3 regions of the Pararhizobium qamdonense genome follow, and region 2 is predicted to be linked to each of the others. Evidence: predicted binding sites of a transcription regulator. Region 2 holds the regulator's gene; each other region holds the start of a gene.
The links. The regulator HrcA, encoded in region 2, represses chaperone genes, less so after heat shock. The targets are predictions, from matches to a motif close to GTTAGCACTCNCNNNNNGNGAGTGCTAAC.

Region 1 (4,954 bases), 530 kb from region 2:
TCTGGACGATGACGCCGGGATGCGGGCGCGGCGAATTGGTGATGAGAACGACGGTCAGGCCTTTGGCGCGCGCTTCGGTCAGCGCCTCGCAGGCCCCCTTGAAAGCCTCCACGCCATTGTGCAGCACGCCCCAGACATCGCACAGCACGACATCATAGCGGCTGGCAATGTCGCGAAAACTGTTGATCCGAACGGCCATGCTGGCTTCCCGCAGAAAAGAAATGGTCGGGCTGACATCGCAGGCAGGCGGTAAAAACACAAGTCTTCATCGGGAAAATGGCGGCGGAATTCCAAGGTTTCCGGCGTCAGACAGGTCCTGGACGCTAAAATCCGCGCACCAGCCAACCGGCAACCGCGCAGATGGCGAGCGTCAGCACAACGCCGCGCTTGAAGAAAAACAACAGCACGGCAGCCAGAAGCGCGAGGCAAAAGGACGCCGGCTGGAACGTGTCCCAGACGGGGAGCGGCATGGAAACCGGGCCGATCTCCAAACGCCCCACGCCGGAAAAAACCACGTGCAGGCCGAACCAGACGGCCAGATTGAGGATGACGCCGGTGACTGCCGCCGAGATTGCCGACAGCGCGCCCGACAGCGCCCTGTTGCTGCGCAGGGTCTCGACATAGGGGGCGCCGAGAAAGATCCAGAGGAAACACGGCACAAACGTCACCCAGGTCGCCAGCGCCGCGCCGAGCATGCCCGACAGCAGCGGCTCAAAACCAAGCGGCGCGCGAAACGCGGCCATGAAGCCGACGAAGGACAAAACCAGCACCAGCGGGCCGGGCGTGGTTTCTGCCAGCGCCAGGCCATCGAGCGATTCGCCGGGTTTCAGCCAATGATAGGTCTCCACTGCCTGCTGCGCCACATAGGCCAGCACCGCATAGGCGCCGCCAAAGGTGACCACCGCCATTTTCGAGAAGAACAGTCCGATATCGGTGTAGACGGTAGAGAACCCGAACGCTGCGCCGATGACGAGGAATGGCGCGATCCACAGGAGAAGCCAGGTGGAGAGAACCTGGAATGTGCGCGTCCAGCTTGCCGCACCTCCGCGAAAACTGCCGTCGATGACCGATGGACGGTCGGCAAGCGCCTGTTTTGCCGCCGCCGCAACGGCCTTTTCGCCCGTTGCCGGCTGCAGGCGCGTGGCGACGTATCCGGCGATGCCGGCAACCAGGACGACAAGCGGAAACGGCAGATTAAAAAAGAACAGCGCGGCAAAGGCGAGCACGGCCACGAGGAGCGCGAACCGCGTTTTCAACGCCCGGCGGCCGACCCGGATGACGGCCTCGATGACGATGGCCAGCACCGCCGCCTTCAGGCCGAAGAACAGGCCGGTCAGCCAGTCCGTCTGCTGAAACAGCGCATAGGCCGACGACAGGCCGAGAATGACGAAAAAGCCGGGAAGGACAAACAGCAGTCCCGCGGCGATGCCGCCGCGCGTGCCATGCAGCAGCCAGCCGATATAGGTGGCGAGCTGCTGGGCTTCCGGCCCCGGCAACAGCATGCAGAAATTCAGCGCATGTAAAAACCGGCTTTCCGAAATCCAGCGGCGTTCCTCCACCAGTTCGCGGTGCATCAGGGCGATCTGGCCTGCCGGGCCGCCGAAACTCAAAACACCGATCCGCGCCCAGACTTTTGCAGCCTCAGCGAAGGACGGATGGGCGGGTGTCACATTCAGGTCGTGTTGTTGGGGCAAGAGCATGCCGGTCAGATAACCATGATCGATGAAATATTTTCGATAGGCCGTTCTTGACTCATCTCGCGGCCGTCCTTATCTCCAAGCCGCTAGCACTCAGACAAGAGGAGTGCTAACATCCATCCATCGGATCGCAAAGACGATCCGTGAAGTCATTTGATCGAGGGATTAGACAATGACAAGCACCAATTTCCGCCCACTGCATGACCGCGTCGTCGTACGCCGTGTCGAGTCTGAAGCAAAGACCAAGGGCGGCATCATCATTCCAGATACCGCCAAGGAAAAGCCGCAGGAAGGCGAAATCGTCGCCGTCGGCACCGGCACCCGTGACGACAAGGGCACGCTCGTCGCGCTCGACGTCAAGGCTGGCGACCGCGTTCTGTTCGGCAAGTGGTCGGGCACCGAAGTCAAGCTCAACGGCGAAGACCTTCTGATCATGAAGGAAGCCGACATCATGGGCATTATCGGCTGATCCAGCCGGTTTCCACCCGTTTACTTTCCATAAAACCAATTGGGCACCAGCCCGGGAGTTTTTAACATGGCAGCCAAAGAAATTAAGTTCGGCCGTACCGCGCGCGAAAAGATGCTGCGCGGCGTCGACATCCTCGCAGACGCAGTGAAGGTCACGCTCGGTCCGAAGGGCCGTAACGTCATCATCGACAAGTCCTTCGGCGCACCGCGCATCACCAAGGACGGCGTTTCCGTCGCCAAGGAAATCGAACTCGAAGACAAGTTCGAAAACATGGGCGCCCAGATGGTCCGCGAAGTTGCTTCGAAGACCAACGACATCGCCGGTGACGGCACGACGACGGCGACCGTTCTCGCCCAGGCCATCGTTCGCGAAGGCGGCAAGGCCGTTGCAGCCGGCATGAACCCGATGGACCTGAAGCGCGGCATCGACCTCGCTGTCGCAGCCATCGTCAAGGACCTCGTTGCCAAGGCCAAGAAGATCAACACTTCGGAAGAAGTGGCCCAGGTCGGCACGATCTCCGCCAATGGCGAAAAGGAAATCGGCCAGTACATCGCTGAAGCGATGCAGAAGGTCGGCAATGAAGGCGTCATCACGGTTGAAGAAGCCAAGACTGCCGAAACCGAACTCGAAGTCGTCGAAGGCATGCAGTTCGACCGCGGCTATCTCTCGCCTTACTTCGTGACCAACCCAGAAAAGATGGTTGCCGAGCTGGAAGACGCTTACATCCTTCTCCATGAGAAGAAGCTCTCCAACCTGCAGGCCATGCTTCCGGTTCTCGAAGCCGTCGTTCAGACCGGCAAGCCGCTCCTGATCATCTCGGAAGACGTCGAAGGCGAAGCGCTTGCGACGCTCGTCGTCAACAAGCTGCGTGGCGGCCTGAAGATCGCTGCCGTCAAGGCTCCGGGCTTCGGCGATCGCCGCAAGGCCATGCTCGAAGACATCGCGATCCTGACCGGTGGCCAGGTTATCTCCGAAGACATCGGCATCAAGCTGGAAAACGTCACGCTCGAAATGCTCGGCCGTGCGAAGAAGGTTTCGATCTCCAAGGAAAACACCACCATCGTTGATGGCGCTGGCAAGAAGGCCGAAATCGAAGGCCGCGTTGCTCAGATCAAGGGCCAGATCGAAGAAACCACATCCGATTACGACCGCGAAAAGCTGCAGGAACGTCTTGCCAAGCTCGCTGGCGGCGTTGCCGTCATCCGCGTCGGCGGTGCGACCGAAATCGAAGTGAAGGAAAAGAAGGACCGTATCGACGACGCGCTGAACGCAACGCGCGCTGCCGTTCAGGAAGGTATCGTTCCTGGTGGTGGTACGGCTCTGCTGCGTGCCTCGATCGTTCTCGACCTCAAGGGCGCAAACGACGATCAGACCGCCGGTATCTCCATCATCCGCAAGGCACTTCAGTCGCTGGTTCGCCAGATCGCTGAAAACGCAGGCGATGAAGGTTCGATCATCGTTGGCAAGATCCTCGAAAGCAACACCGACAACTTCGGCTACAATGCCCAGACCGGCGAATTCGGCGACATGATCGCCATGGGTATCGTCGATCCGGTCAAGGTTGTCCGCACAGCCCTGCAGAATGCAGCTTCGGTTGCTTCGCTGCTGATCACCACGGAAGCCATGATTGCCGAACTGCCGAAGAAGGAATCGGCTGGCGGCGGCATGCCTGACATGGGCGGCATGGGTGGCATGGGCGGCATGATGTAATCAGGCGTCAGCCTGTTACGAAGCCATCTTCCGGACATCCGGAACGGGAAAGGGCGAGCCGCAAGGTTCGCCCTTTTTTTTGGGCGCGTAATGGTGGCAAAGACCCAGCCTCATCCTCTGATCGCTCCCCATTCCCCGATCATTTTCTGATTGAACCGGGGATCATAGCTGCAATCTCTAATCTTTCTCCCGGACTGCAAAATATTTGTCACAAGCCCATTGAAGCGGCTGAAAAAGCAATTATAACAGCGCACCAAGTGAACCACAGAGTCACGAGGGGTCTAAAAGACCGGAAGAATTGAAGACACACTATATCAATTTTTCCGTATTAACTGTTTACCCAACATTCCTTTGATCCCAGACCGCAAAGCCTATAGATTTTCCTCGCGTACAATTTGTTTTGTCTTGCTGCACCCTGGCAGGACCTTAAAGTTGAGCTTTCCTTTTTCTGTCGCAGGCCTGCCCCGGATTTCTACTGAAATTGCCGTTTGGTTATGCTGCAAACTGGAAATTGTTTCTTGAAAACCCTTTATGGGAAGAGACGAATGAATTTCGGATTTTGTGAATATTCCGGGGCCTGCCTTGTTTAAAATTGCAAGAACAGGTCTGTCACAGCCGCCGGGCGCGGAGTCCTTTGCGCATGGCGAAAGCGGGCTGGAAGCGCTCGGTCAATTCTGCTTCTCCGAAGCCTGGTCGGGTGATCTATCGAACGGGCTCTTTCGTCTCGGCGACAGCGCTGCTGCCATGCACGGCCTCAGCCATTCGGAATGCGGCCTGCTCAATCTGGTGCGCTGCTATGACAGCGCCGACCGCAATCATGTTCTGGCGCTGTTCGAACAGGCGGCGACGACCTCCTCGTCCTTCTGCTTTTCGACGACGATCATTCTCTCATCCGGCCAGAAACAGCCGGTTTTCTGCATCGGCGAATCCACCGGGCTGGAACAGCGCTATTCCGGCGCGATCACCGGCGTGTTCTTCTTTCCACGCTTCCAGCTGGAAGCGCGCAGACATGTTTTCACCCGCCATCAATAGGACAATCGCCGGCTGCTACGGCAGCAGCGTCTTCAAATCTGTCTGG
Region 2 (4,954 bases):
GCGCAATCCACGCGCCGGTGATGGAAGCGGTCCGGGTGCCGCCATCCGCCTGGATGACGTCGCAGTCGATCGAAATCTGGCGTTCGCCGAGTTCCTTCAGATCGACGACGGCGCGCAGCGAACGGCCGATCAGGCGCTGGATTTCCTGGGTGCGGCCGCTCTGCTTGCCGGATGCCGCCTCGCGCTTCATGCGCTCGCCGGTAGCGCGCGGCAGCATGCCGTATTCGGCGGTGACCCAACCCTTGCCGCTGTTGCGCAGCCATGGCGGCGTCTTTTCCTCCAGGCTCGCCGTGACCAGCACATGCGTGTCGCCGAACTTCACCAGGCACGATCCTTCTGCATGTTTGGAAACATTGCGCTCGAAGGAAACCTTGCGCATCTGGTCGGTTTTTCTGCCGGAAGGCCGCATCATGAACTCCTGTGATGTTTGTCAGCCTTCTAACCTATGTTGCGATGAAGGGAAATCATTTGCGCCAAAAGAGTGGCGGAGAGCCAAAAGCCGCTGTACGGCGGGCATTCCAGCCAATTTCTCTTTTGCTATCCGGGCTGGGATCACTATATTTCAATTGTCTTCAACAACATGGGTTCCCGCGTTCGAATGGTCCTGGATAAATCTGCAATGCGGGAAAGGCTTTCGGCGCTCGACGAGCGGTCGGGCGAAATTTTCCGTCGCATCGTGGAAAGCTATCTGGAAAGCGGTGAGCCGCTGGGGTCGCGCAGCCTGTCGCGCATCCTGCCAATGTCGCTGTCGCCGGCCTCCGTCCGCAACGTCATGAGCGACCTCGAAGAGCTCGGCCTCATCTATTCGCCGCATATCAGCGCCGGCCGCCTGCCGACGCAGAACGGTCTGCGCTTTTTCGTCGATGCCTTCATGCAGGTCGGCGATCTCTCCGCCGAGGATCGCGCCTCGATCGACCGGCATGTGCGCCGCGCCGATCGCGACCAGCCGGTCGAGACCTTGCTGAACGATGCCAGCCAGATGCTGTCGGGCATGTCGCGCGGGGCAGGGCTGGTGATCACCGCCAAGAATGATCCGGTGCTGCGGCATGTCGAGTTCGTGCGGCTGGCGCCCACCAAGGCGCTGGCGGTGCTTGTCGGCGAGCATGACCAGGTCGAAAACCGCATCATCGAGCTTCCGGCCGGCGTCACCAGCTCGCAGCTGACCGAAGCCGCCAATTTTCTGAACGCCCATCTCGCCGGGCAGACCCTGCCCGAGGTGCGCGGCCAGCTGGAAAAAGTCAAGGAAACCGTCCGGCGCGAACTCGATACGCTGAGCCAGGATCTGGTCGAGCGCGGGCTTGCCATCTGGTCGGGCAGCGAGGCGGATGACAAGCCGACGCAGCTGATCGTGCGCGGCCGCGCCAATCTTCTCGAAGGGCTGGCGGGTGCCGAGGATGTCGACCGGTTGCGCATGCTGTTTGATGATCTGGAAAAGAAGGACAGCCTGATCGAAATCCTCAATCTGGCCGAGAGCGGGCCGGGGGTGCGGATCTTTATCGGGTCGGAAAACAAGCTGTTTTCGCTGTCGGGCTCGTCGCTGATCGTCGCGCCCTACAGGGACGGCGACGACAAGATCGTCGGCGCCGTCGGGGTCATCGGCCCGACGCGGCTGAATTATTCGCGCATTGTGCCGATGGTGGACTATACTGCGCAATTGATGTCGCGTTTGTCGCGCTAACCGGCGCTGGATCGGCCGGTTTTTCCGGCAGCTTTCGATTGTACCCTTGATTTTTCGGCTTCAAAGCTCGATATCGAGACCAAATCCTAGACATGTTGACAGTGCGGAGACCGTCATGACCGACGATATGAACAAACACGGTGCGGAAGCGAACGCGGACGAAGCAGCTGCCGCCTATGCGGAAGCTGCCGATGAGCAGGTCGATGCTGCCGTTTCCGAGCCGGATCCTTTGGAGCTTGCCAAGGCTGAAGCGGCCGATATGCGCGACCGCTACCTGCGCCTGGCTGCGGAAATGGACAATCTGCGCCGCCGCACCGCCCGCGACGTCAAGGATGCCAAGTCCTATTCCGTCGCCGGCTTTGCCCGCGATATGCTTGCCGTTTCCGACAACCTGCGCCGCGCGCTCGATGCCATTCCGACGGAAGCCCGCGAATCCGGCGATGCCGGCTTCAACGCGCTGATCGAAGGCGTGGAGATGACCGAACGGGCCATGCTGTCGGCGCTGGAGCGCCACGGCGTCCAGAAGCTGGAGCCCGTCGGCCAGAAGTTCGACCCGAACTTCCACCAGGCGATGTTCGAAGTCCCGAACACGGAAGTGCCCAACAACACCGTCGTCCAGGTCGTTCAGGCCGGCTACACCATCGGCGAACGCGTCCTGCGCCCCGCCATGGTCGGCGTCGCCAAGGGCGGCCCGAAGATCGTTGCGGCGGAAGAAACACCGGCGGTTTGATCTTTACCCTCCCCTTGAGGGGGAGGGTCGGCACGTGAGTGCCGGGGTGGGGTGACGCTTCACGCGTCCCTGACGGTCACCCCCACCCGCCGCTTCGCGGCGACCTCCCCCCTCAAGGGGGAGGTGGGTTACCCAAACAACTGCTTCAGATGATCGTTCAGGAACCGCCCTTCCGGATCGAGCCTGTTGCGCAGCGCCTTGAAATCCCCGGCGCGCGGATAGAGCGCGTCCACGTCCCCGTTGCCTAGGAAATGCAGCTTGCCCCAATGCGGGCGGGAGCCGAATTGGCGCAGGATATCATCGACATCCTTCAGGTAGTTCCAATAGTCGGTGCCCGGCTGGCCGGAGACCGAGAGCGTGATCGAATCCTGCTCGAAGAACGGGCTGATCCAGCCGCCGTCGCCGGCGGTGAAGCGGTATTCGATGGGATAGATGCAGGTCGGGTGTTTCTCCAGCATCAGCTTGCGCACTTCGGTGCAGGCCTGCTTGCCGTATTGAACCGGCACGGCATATTCCAGCTCGTGGAAATTCGGCACATATTCGATCGGGTAGATTTCCGAGGAATAGGCGATCTTCTCGAACGCGCTTTCCATCGGCGGCGCATCGGTGATGTCGATCGTCTTCATTTCGCAGACATCGGACAGGCTCGCCGTGGTCGAGACGGAGGATGTATCCGGCAGGCAGTAGCAATGGCGGCTTTCCGGCACCGGGCACCAGAAGAAGCCAAAATGCCGGTGGTTGGCAGCCAGTTCGTCGTGTTGCTCCATGCATTCGTCGAAGGTGCAGCGCCACAGTTTTTCATGCAGATTATAGCTGTCCATCACCTGCAGGGTGATTTCGGAGATGACACCGAGCATGCCGATGGAAACGCGGGCGGCGTTCAGCATGTCCGGTTCGCTGTCGTCGATGGCGAGAATGCTGCCATCCGGCTGCACCAGCCGCATCCCGACGATCTGCGAGGCCATGTTGCCAAGCGTAAGCCCGGTGCCGTGCGTTCCGGTGGTGAGTGCGCCCGCCAGCGCCTGGCTGTCGATATCGCCCTGGTTGATCATCGACAGACCGCTGCGCTTCAAGGCCTTGCCGAGCGTGTTGATCGTCGTGCCGGCATGGACGGAGACGCGCTTGCGAGCCGTGTCGATATGGCTGATGCCCTGCAGGCCAGACAGCGTCAGATGCAGCCCGCTGGTCAGCGCCACCGGAGTGAACGAATGCCCGGAGCCGGCGCAGCGTACGTTCAGCCCGTTCGACGTTGCCTCGCGCACCATCTGAGCCAGCGCCGCCTCGCTATCGGGCGCGCCCCGGTGCCGGACGATGCACGATTGATTTCCCACCCAGTTGCGCCAGTGGCCGCCTGATTCCATCATGGTCCCGTTCTCCCCTTTGGTCTTCACATCGCGGTGAAGCAATTGTCGACGAACAGATGCGTGCCGTTGACGAAGCTGGATTCGTCGCTCGCCAGGAAAAGGGCCGCCTGCGCCACCTCCATCGGGTCGCACAGGCGGCCCTGCTGCGCGGCTATGGCCGCATCGGAAACATCGACGCCATATTTGGCCAGGCCAACCAGTTCGCGCTTGCCGTGGTCGGTGGCGATAAAGCCGGGGCAAACGGCATTGGAGCGGATGCCGCGGTCGCGGAACTCGACCGCAATGGCGCGCGCAAACATATGGCAGGCGCCCTTGGTCGTATCGTAGAGCACCTCCATCGGCGTCGCTGCCACGGCGGAGATCGAGGAGGTCGAGACAATGCTGCCGCCTCCGGCGGCCAGCATGCCCGGCAGCACGGCCTTGGTCATCAGAAACATCGAGCGCACATTGACGGCCATCAGCCGGTCCCACTCGTCCTCCCCGGTTTCCAGAAATGGCCCGACAGCCAGAATGCCGGCATGGTTGAAGAGCACCGTGATTGCGCCAAACGTGTCTTCGACCGCCTTGACCGCCGCCTTGACCTCTGAGGACACCGAGACATCAGCCGGTGCGAAGAAGGCCTCTCCACCCTCGGCGCGGATCTGGGCGGCAACCTCCTCCCCCTTGCTGCGCGGCAGATCGACAATGCCGACGCGGGCACCTTCACGGGCAAAAAGCTCAGAGGCGGCAAGGCCGCATCCGCCCGCACCGCCGCTGATCAACGCGGTCTTTCCTGCCAAACGTCCTGCCATGCCCGTCCTCCTCCATGTTGATTGAACGGGAGTATTGTCGAGCCATGAAGCCGTGTCGATATCTCTTCGAGCCCAGTCGGGTAATTTGTGGATGCCGGCCTGATCGCGTGATGAAAACGCAAAAAAACGCGACCCTGCGGCCGCGTTTCACGAAATCATTCCGGTTGTATCGGTCAGGCGGCGTTGGAGGCCTGGTCGTCACTGAGGAAGGCGTAGATGGCAGAGGCGGAATCCGTTGCGCGCAGGCGGGCGACCATTTCCGGATCGCGCAGCACGCGGGCAATCCGCGACAGGGCCTTCAGGTGATCGGCGCCCGCACCTTCCGGGGCAAGCAGCAGAAACACCAGATCGACCGGCTGGTCATCCAGCGCTTCGAAATCGACGGGCGATT
Region 3 (4,954 bases), on a different replicon from region 2:
GCCTCATCAGCCGCGACCACTCGGCGCCGGTGACCGAGCCGGATCAAACACGGCCGTTCGCGATCATATCGCTGATCGGCGGCAAATGGACCACCTTCCGGGGCTTTGCGGAGGAAGTTGCCGATACAGTGCTGAAGCGGCTCGGCCGCACCCGCGCCGTCAGCACCCGCTCGATGCCGATCGGTGGCGGCAGGGATTTTCCAGCGGATGCAAAAGCGAGGTCGCAATGGCTGGCGCAGGCATCGGCCTCTTGCGCAATCGATCTGCCGCGGATCGACACGCTTTTGACCCGTTACGGCACGCGGGCGCTTCAGGTTGCACAGCACCAAAGCGACTGGAGCGATGCCGACCGGCTGCCGGATTCGCATGACTATGGCCTGGCGGAAATCGACTATATCGTGCGCCATGAGTGTGTCGAACATCTGGCTGATGTCGTGATGCGCCGCACCACCCTTGCCGTCACCGGCTCCCTGACACGACGGGATCTCCATGCCATCGCCCCCGTTATCGCGAAGGCGCGGGGTTGGAGCAGTGAGCGCACCGATGCGGAAATTGAAGCGACCGCCACGCAACTCAAGGCCAGAAATCTGATGCGTCTATAGAGGATTGGGATCCTCGCCGTGTCGCCACGGACATAACCAAGGAGTCACAAAGAGGGGCCCGGTTGCCGGACCCCTCCTGATTTCTGCTGCAGGCATTTTCGAAACGAAAATGCGTTACATCATGCCGCCCATGTCAGGCATGCCGCCGCCAGCCGATTCTTTCTTCGGCAGTTCGGCAATCATGGCTTCCGTGGTGATCAGGAGAGAAGCAACCGAAGCCGCGTTCTGCAGGGCTGTGCGGACAACCTTGACCGGATCGACGATACCCATGGTGATCATATCGCCGAATTCGCCGGTCTGGGCATTATAGCCGTAGTTGTCGGTGTCGCTTTCAAGGATCTTGCCGACGATGATCGAACCTTCGTCACCCGCGTTTTCAGCGATCTGGCGAACCAGCGACTGAAGTGCCTTGCGCACGATATTGATGCCGGCGGTCTGATCGTCATTTTCGCCCTTGAGATCGAGAACGATCGAGGCGCGCAGGAGTGCTGTACCGCCGCCGGGCACGATGCCCTCTTCGACCGCAGCGCGCGTAGCGTTCAGCGCGTCGTCGATACGGTCCTTCTTTTCCTTCACTTCGATCTCGGTCGCACCGCCGACACGGATGACGGCAACACCGCCGGAAAGCTTGGCAAGCCGTTCCTGCAGCTTTTCCTTGTCATAGTCGGATGTGGTTTCCTCGATCTGTGCCCTGATCTGCGCCACGCGGCCATCGATCTCGGCCTTCTGGCCTGCCCCATCGACCAGGATTGTATTTTCCTTGGTAATGGTGACCTTCTTGACGCGGCCGAGCATGTCGAGCGTGACATTTTCCAGCTTGATGCCGATATCCTCGGACACGACCTGACCTGCGGTCAAAACCGCGATGTCCTCCAGCATGGCCTTGCGGCGATCGCCGAAGCCCGGAGCCTTGACGGCAGCAATCTTCAGGCCGCCACGCAGCTTGTTGACGACGAGCGTCGCAAGCGCTTCGCCTTCGACATCTTCCGAGATGATCAGCAACGGCTTGCCGGTCTGCACGACGGCTTCCAGCACAGGCAAAAGTGCCTGCAAATTGGAAAGCTTCTTTTCATGCAGCAAGACATAGGCATCTTCGAGTTCAGCCACCATCTTTTCAGGATTGGTCACGAAATACGGGCTGAGATAGCCGCGGTCGAACTGCATGCCTTCGACGACTTCCAGCTCGGTTTCGGCAGTCTTGGCCTCTTCAACCGTGATGACGCCTTCATTGCCGACCTTCTGCATGGCATCGGCAATATATTGGCCGATTTCGGTTTCGCCATTGGCGGAGATCGTGCCGACCTGGGCCACTTCCTCGGACGTGCTGATCTTCTTGGCCTTGGCCACCAGCCCCTTGACCACTTCCGTTACGGCCAGATCGATGCCGCGCTTCAGGTCCATCGGGTTCATGCCGGCAGCAACCGCCTTGGTGCCTTCGCGAACGATGGCCTGGGCGAGCACGGTCGCCGTCGTCGTGCCGTCGCCGGCGATGTCATTGGTTTTCGAGGCCACTTCGCGCACCATCTGCGCGCCCATGTTTTCGAACTTGTCTTCGATCTCGATTTCCTTGGCGACCGTTACACCATCCTTGGTGATGCGCGGCGCGCCATAGGATTTATCGATGATGACGTTGCGGCCCTTGGGGCCGAGCGTGACCTTGACGGCGTCCGCAAGAATATCGACGCCGCGCAGCAGCTTTTCGCGCGCGTCACGGCCGAATTTGATTTGTTTGGCAGCCATAGAAAGAACTCCCGGGCGCATCGCCCAATGGTCTTCATGAAAGGGAAATGGATGGGCGAGGCTGAGATCAGCCGATAACACCCATGATGTCGGCTTCCTTCATGATCAGAAGGTCTTCGCCGTTGAGCTTGACTTCGGTGCCCGACCACTTGCCGAACAGGATGCGGTCGCCGGCCTTGACGTCGAGCGCGATGATCTTGCCGGCCTCGTCACGGGTGCCGGTGCCAACGGCGACGATCTCGCCTTCCTGCGGCTTTTCCTTGGCGGTATCCGGAATGATAATGCCGCCCTTGGTCTTTGCTTCGGCTTCGATACGGCGCACGACGACGCGGTCGTACAGCGGACGAAAATTGGTATCAGCCATGTCTATATTCCTTTTGGGCGCAGCCGGATGGCGTTTCCCCTGCGGGATGAATAGCACTCTCCATTTGGGAGTGCCAGCATTCAATGCTCCCGCTGCCAAGAATTACAATTCCTGTGTGCTCGAATAATTAAAACATAAATCCGGTTTTCTGTGCTAAAGGATCGAATATCCGATTTATCACGGGAGTCCGGCGATGAAATCACTCTTCGATTCCATTTACCAGTTTCAATATGTGCTTTTCTTCATTCGCTGGACGCTGACTTTGTCTTTGGTTCTCTGCGCCTATATCGCGTTTTCCAGTGCGTATTTCTAGCCGGACAGCGCGTTTCAACTTGGTTTTCATGACGAAAACACCAGCTCCCGACCTTCCGGAGCCAAGCCCCGAAAGACCAGAAACATGATCAAATTTCGCCCTAAGACTGAAGCCGAGCTGAAGCAGGAAGACGTTCCAGCGCCAGACAAGCCAGTCACCGTCAAGCCTGCAGATCCGAAGAAGCGCGCGAGCGACTGAAGACCTGGTCTCCCGTCAAAGGGCTGCAATGCTGGGCCGGGAAGCACCGCAGACACTCCACATCTATGACAGGCCCAGCGGCTTGGCATGCACCGAAAAGGAAATTTCATGAACGTTGATTTTGCCATTACCGGACGCTTTGTGCACGAGATCAAAGCGGTCCTTCAATCCGTGGGGATCAACGAAGGGACGGAGTATGATGCGGTGCCCTTCAGCCCCGCAAGCCGCGCAACCGGCCACCACACTTTTGCATTTCACAACAAGCAGGCCGCAACACAGGCTGCGGCAACATGGGAAGCGCATGTCAAGCAGCGCGTGCTCCTGCAGCGTTGATGGACCAATGCCGCCGGTGAAAACATCGGCAGAATGACGGGGTGTCAGGACAGCTCATCTGTCACCCCTTGGACTTTGGCGACACTGCCAGTGACAGGATCATGAACAGCGTTGCCAGCAGCATGAGAACGCCGGCGGCCGCCAGAATGGCCGGGGTCATCTGTTCGCGGATCATCGTGAACATTTCACGCGGCAGGGTGCGCTGACCGGGCCCCGCAACGAACAGTGTGACCACCACCTCATCCAGCGACGTGGCAAAGGCAAAGAGGCCGCCGGACATCATGCCGGGCGCGATGACCGGAAGCGTGATCCTGCGGAACGTCATTGCCGGGGTTGCACCAAGACTTGCGGCAGCCTGAAGCAGCCGCCGGTCGAAGGAGGCGAGTGCGGCACCAGTGGACACGACGACGAACGGCACTGCAAGTGTCGTGTGGGCGAGGATCAGCCCGGTCATTGTTCCCGTCAGCCCCATCCTTGCAAAGACGAAATAGATGCCGACGCCGATCACCACGGCAGGCAGGATCATTGGCGCGACCAGCAGGAATTCGATCAGCCTGCGGCAGGCAAGTCCGGGCTGGGAAAGCCCGATGGCGGCGGCACTGCCGAGAATGACGGACAGGACTGTCGATGCGACGCCGACGATGAGGCTGTTTGTCAGGGCCGCCATCCAGCGGGGAGAGTTGATGAACTCCGCGTACCAATCCAGCGTCCAGCCGCTTACCAGAACGGTGATGTATTTATCCTGACTGAACGACAGCACCAGCACGAGGACAATGGGCGCTGCCAGAAAAACCAGCACCAGCCAGCCGAACATGGCGTTAAGACGATCAATCAGCGGCGTTTTTTTCCTGGACTTGATCATCGGGCACCTCCCTGAAAGCGGCGGCTGAGGCTTGTCTGGAGCAGATAGAGCAGTCCGGTGGCAATGAGCAAAATGACGCTGAGCGCCGCCGCCATGCCCCAGTTCTGCGTAGCGGTGGTGAACTGTGCGATATAGTAACTGATCATCTGGTCGGCCGGTCCGCCGAGCAAAGCGGGGGTGATGTAGAACCCGAGCGTGACGATAAACACCATCAGGCTTCCGGCCATCACGCCGGGCATGATCTGCGGCAGATAGACTTTCAAAAATGTCATGGCAGGTCCGGCCCCCAGCGACGACGCCGCCATCAGCAGCCGTTGATCGACGGAGCGCATCGATGCCAGCAGCGGAAAGATCATGAAAGGCAGCATGACATGCGCCATGGCGACGATCACCGCGCCGCGATTGTACATCAGCGAGAGCGGGGTTTCGATGATGCCGAGCGACAGCAGAACCTGATTGATCGCGCCCCTGTCCTGAAGAATGATCATCCATGCGGTGTTGCGCACCAGTGCCGCCGTCCAGAAAGGCAGGAGCACGAACAG

Region 1: the regulator HrcA is predicted to act here: its motif matches at 1,783-1,811, upstream of groES (co-chaperone GroES).
Region 3: the regulator HrcA is predicted to act here: its motif matches at 2,756-2,784, upstream of groES (co-chaperone GroES).

What each region holds. Positions count from the first base shown of each region.
Region 1 is NZ_CP119566.1:3,736,376-3,741,329, forward strand. Features, by position in the region: gene PYR65_RS18340 (TIGR01459 family HAD-type hydrolase) at 1-199, opposite strand, end outside; gene chrA (chromate efflux transporter) at 324-1,700, opposite strand; gene groES (co-chaperone GroES) at 1,870-2,166, shown strand; gene groL (chaperonin GroEL) at 2,233-3,876, shown strand; gene PYR65_RS18360 (hypothetical protein) at 4,459-4,908, shown strand; gene PYR65_RS18365 (NAD(P)/FAD-dependent oxidoreductase) at 4,924-4,954, opposite strand, start outside.
Region 2 is NZ_CP119566.1:4,264,931-4,269,884, reverse strand. Features, by position in the region: gene rph (ribonuclease PH) at 1-409, opposite strand, end outside; gene hrcA (heat-inducible transcriptional repressor HrcA) at 620-1,678, shown strand; gene grpE (nucleotide exchange factor GrpE) at 1,794-2,408, shown strand; gene PYR65_RS20820 (D-arabinono-1,4-lactone oxidase) at 2,537-3,772, opposite strand; gene PYR65_RS20815 (SDR family NAD(P)-dependent oxidoreductase) at 3,796-4,563, opposite strand; gene ptsN (PTS IIA-like nitrogen regulatory protein PtsN) at 4,737-4,954, opposite strand, start outside.
Region 3 is NZ_CP119567.1:507,100-512,053, forward strand. Features, by position in the region: gene PYR65_RS23595 (glycerol-3-phosphate dehydrogenase/oxidase) at 1-602, shown strand, start outside; gene groL (chaperonin GroEL) at 717-2,342, opposite strand; gene groES (co-chaperone GroES) at 2,410-2,706, opposite strand; gene PYR65_RS23610 (hypothetical protein) at 3,326-3,550, shown strand; gene PYR65_RS23615 (ABC transporter permease) at 3,612-4,412, opposite strand; gene PYR65_RS23620 (ABC transporter permease) at 4,409-4,954, opposite strand, start outside.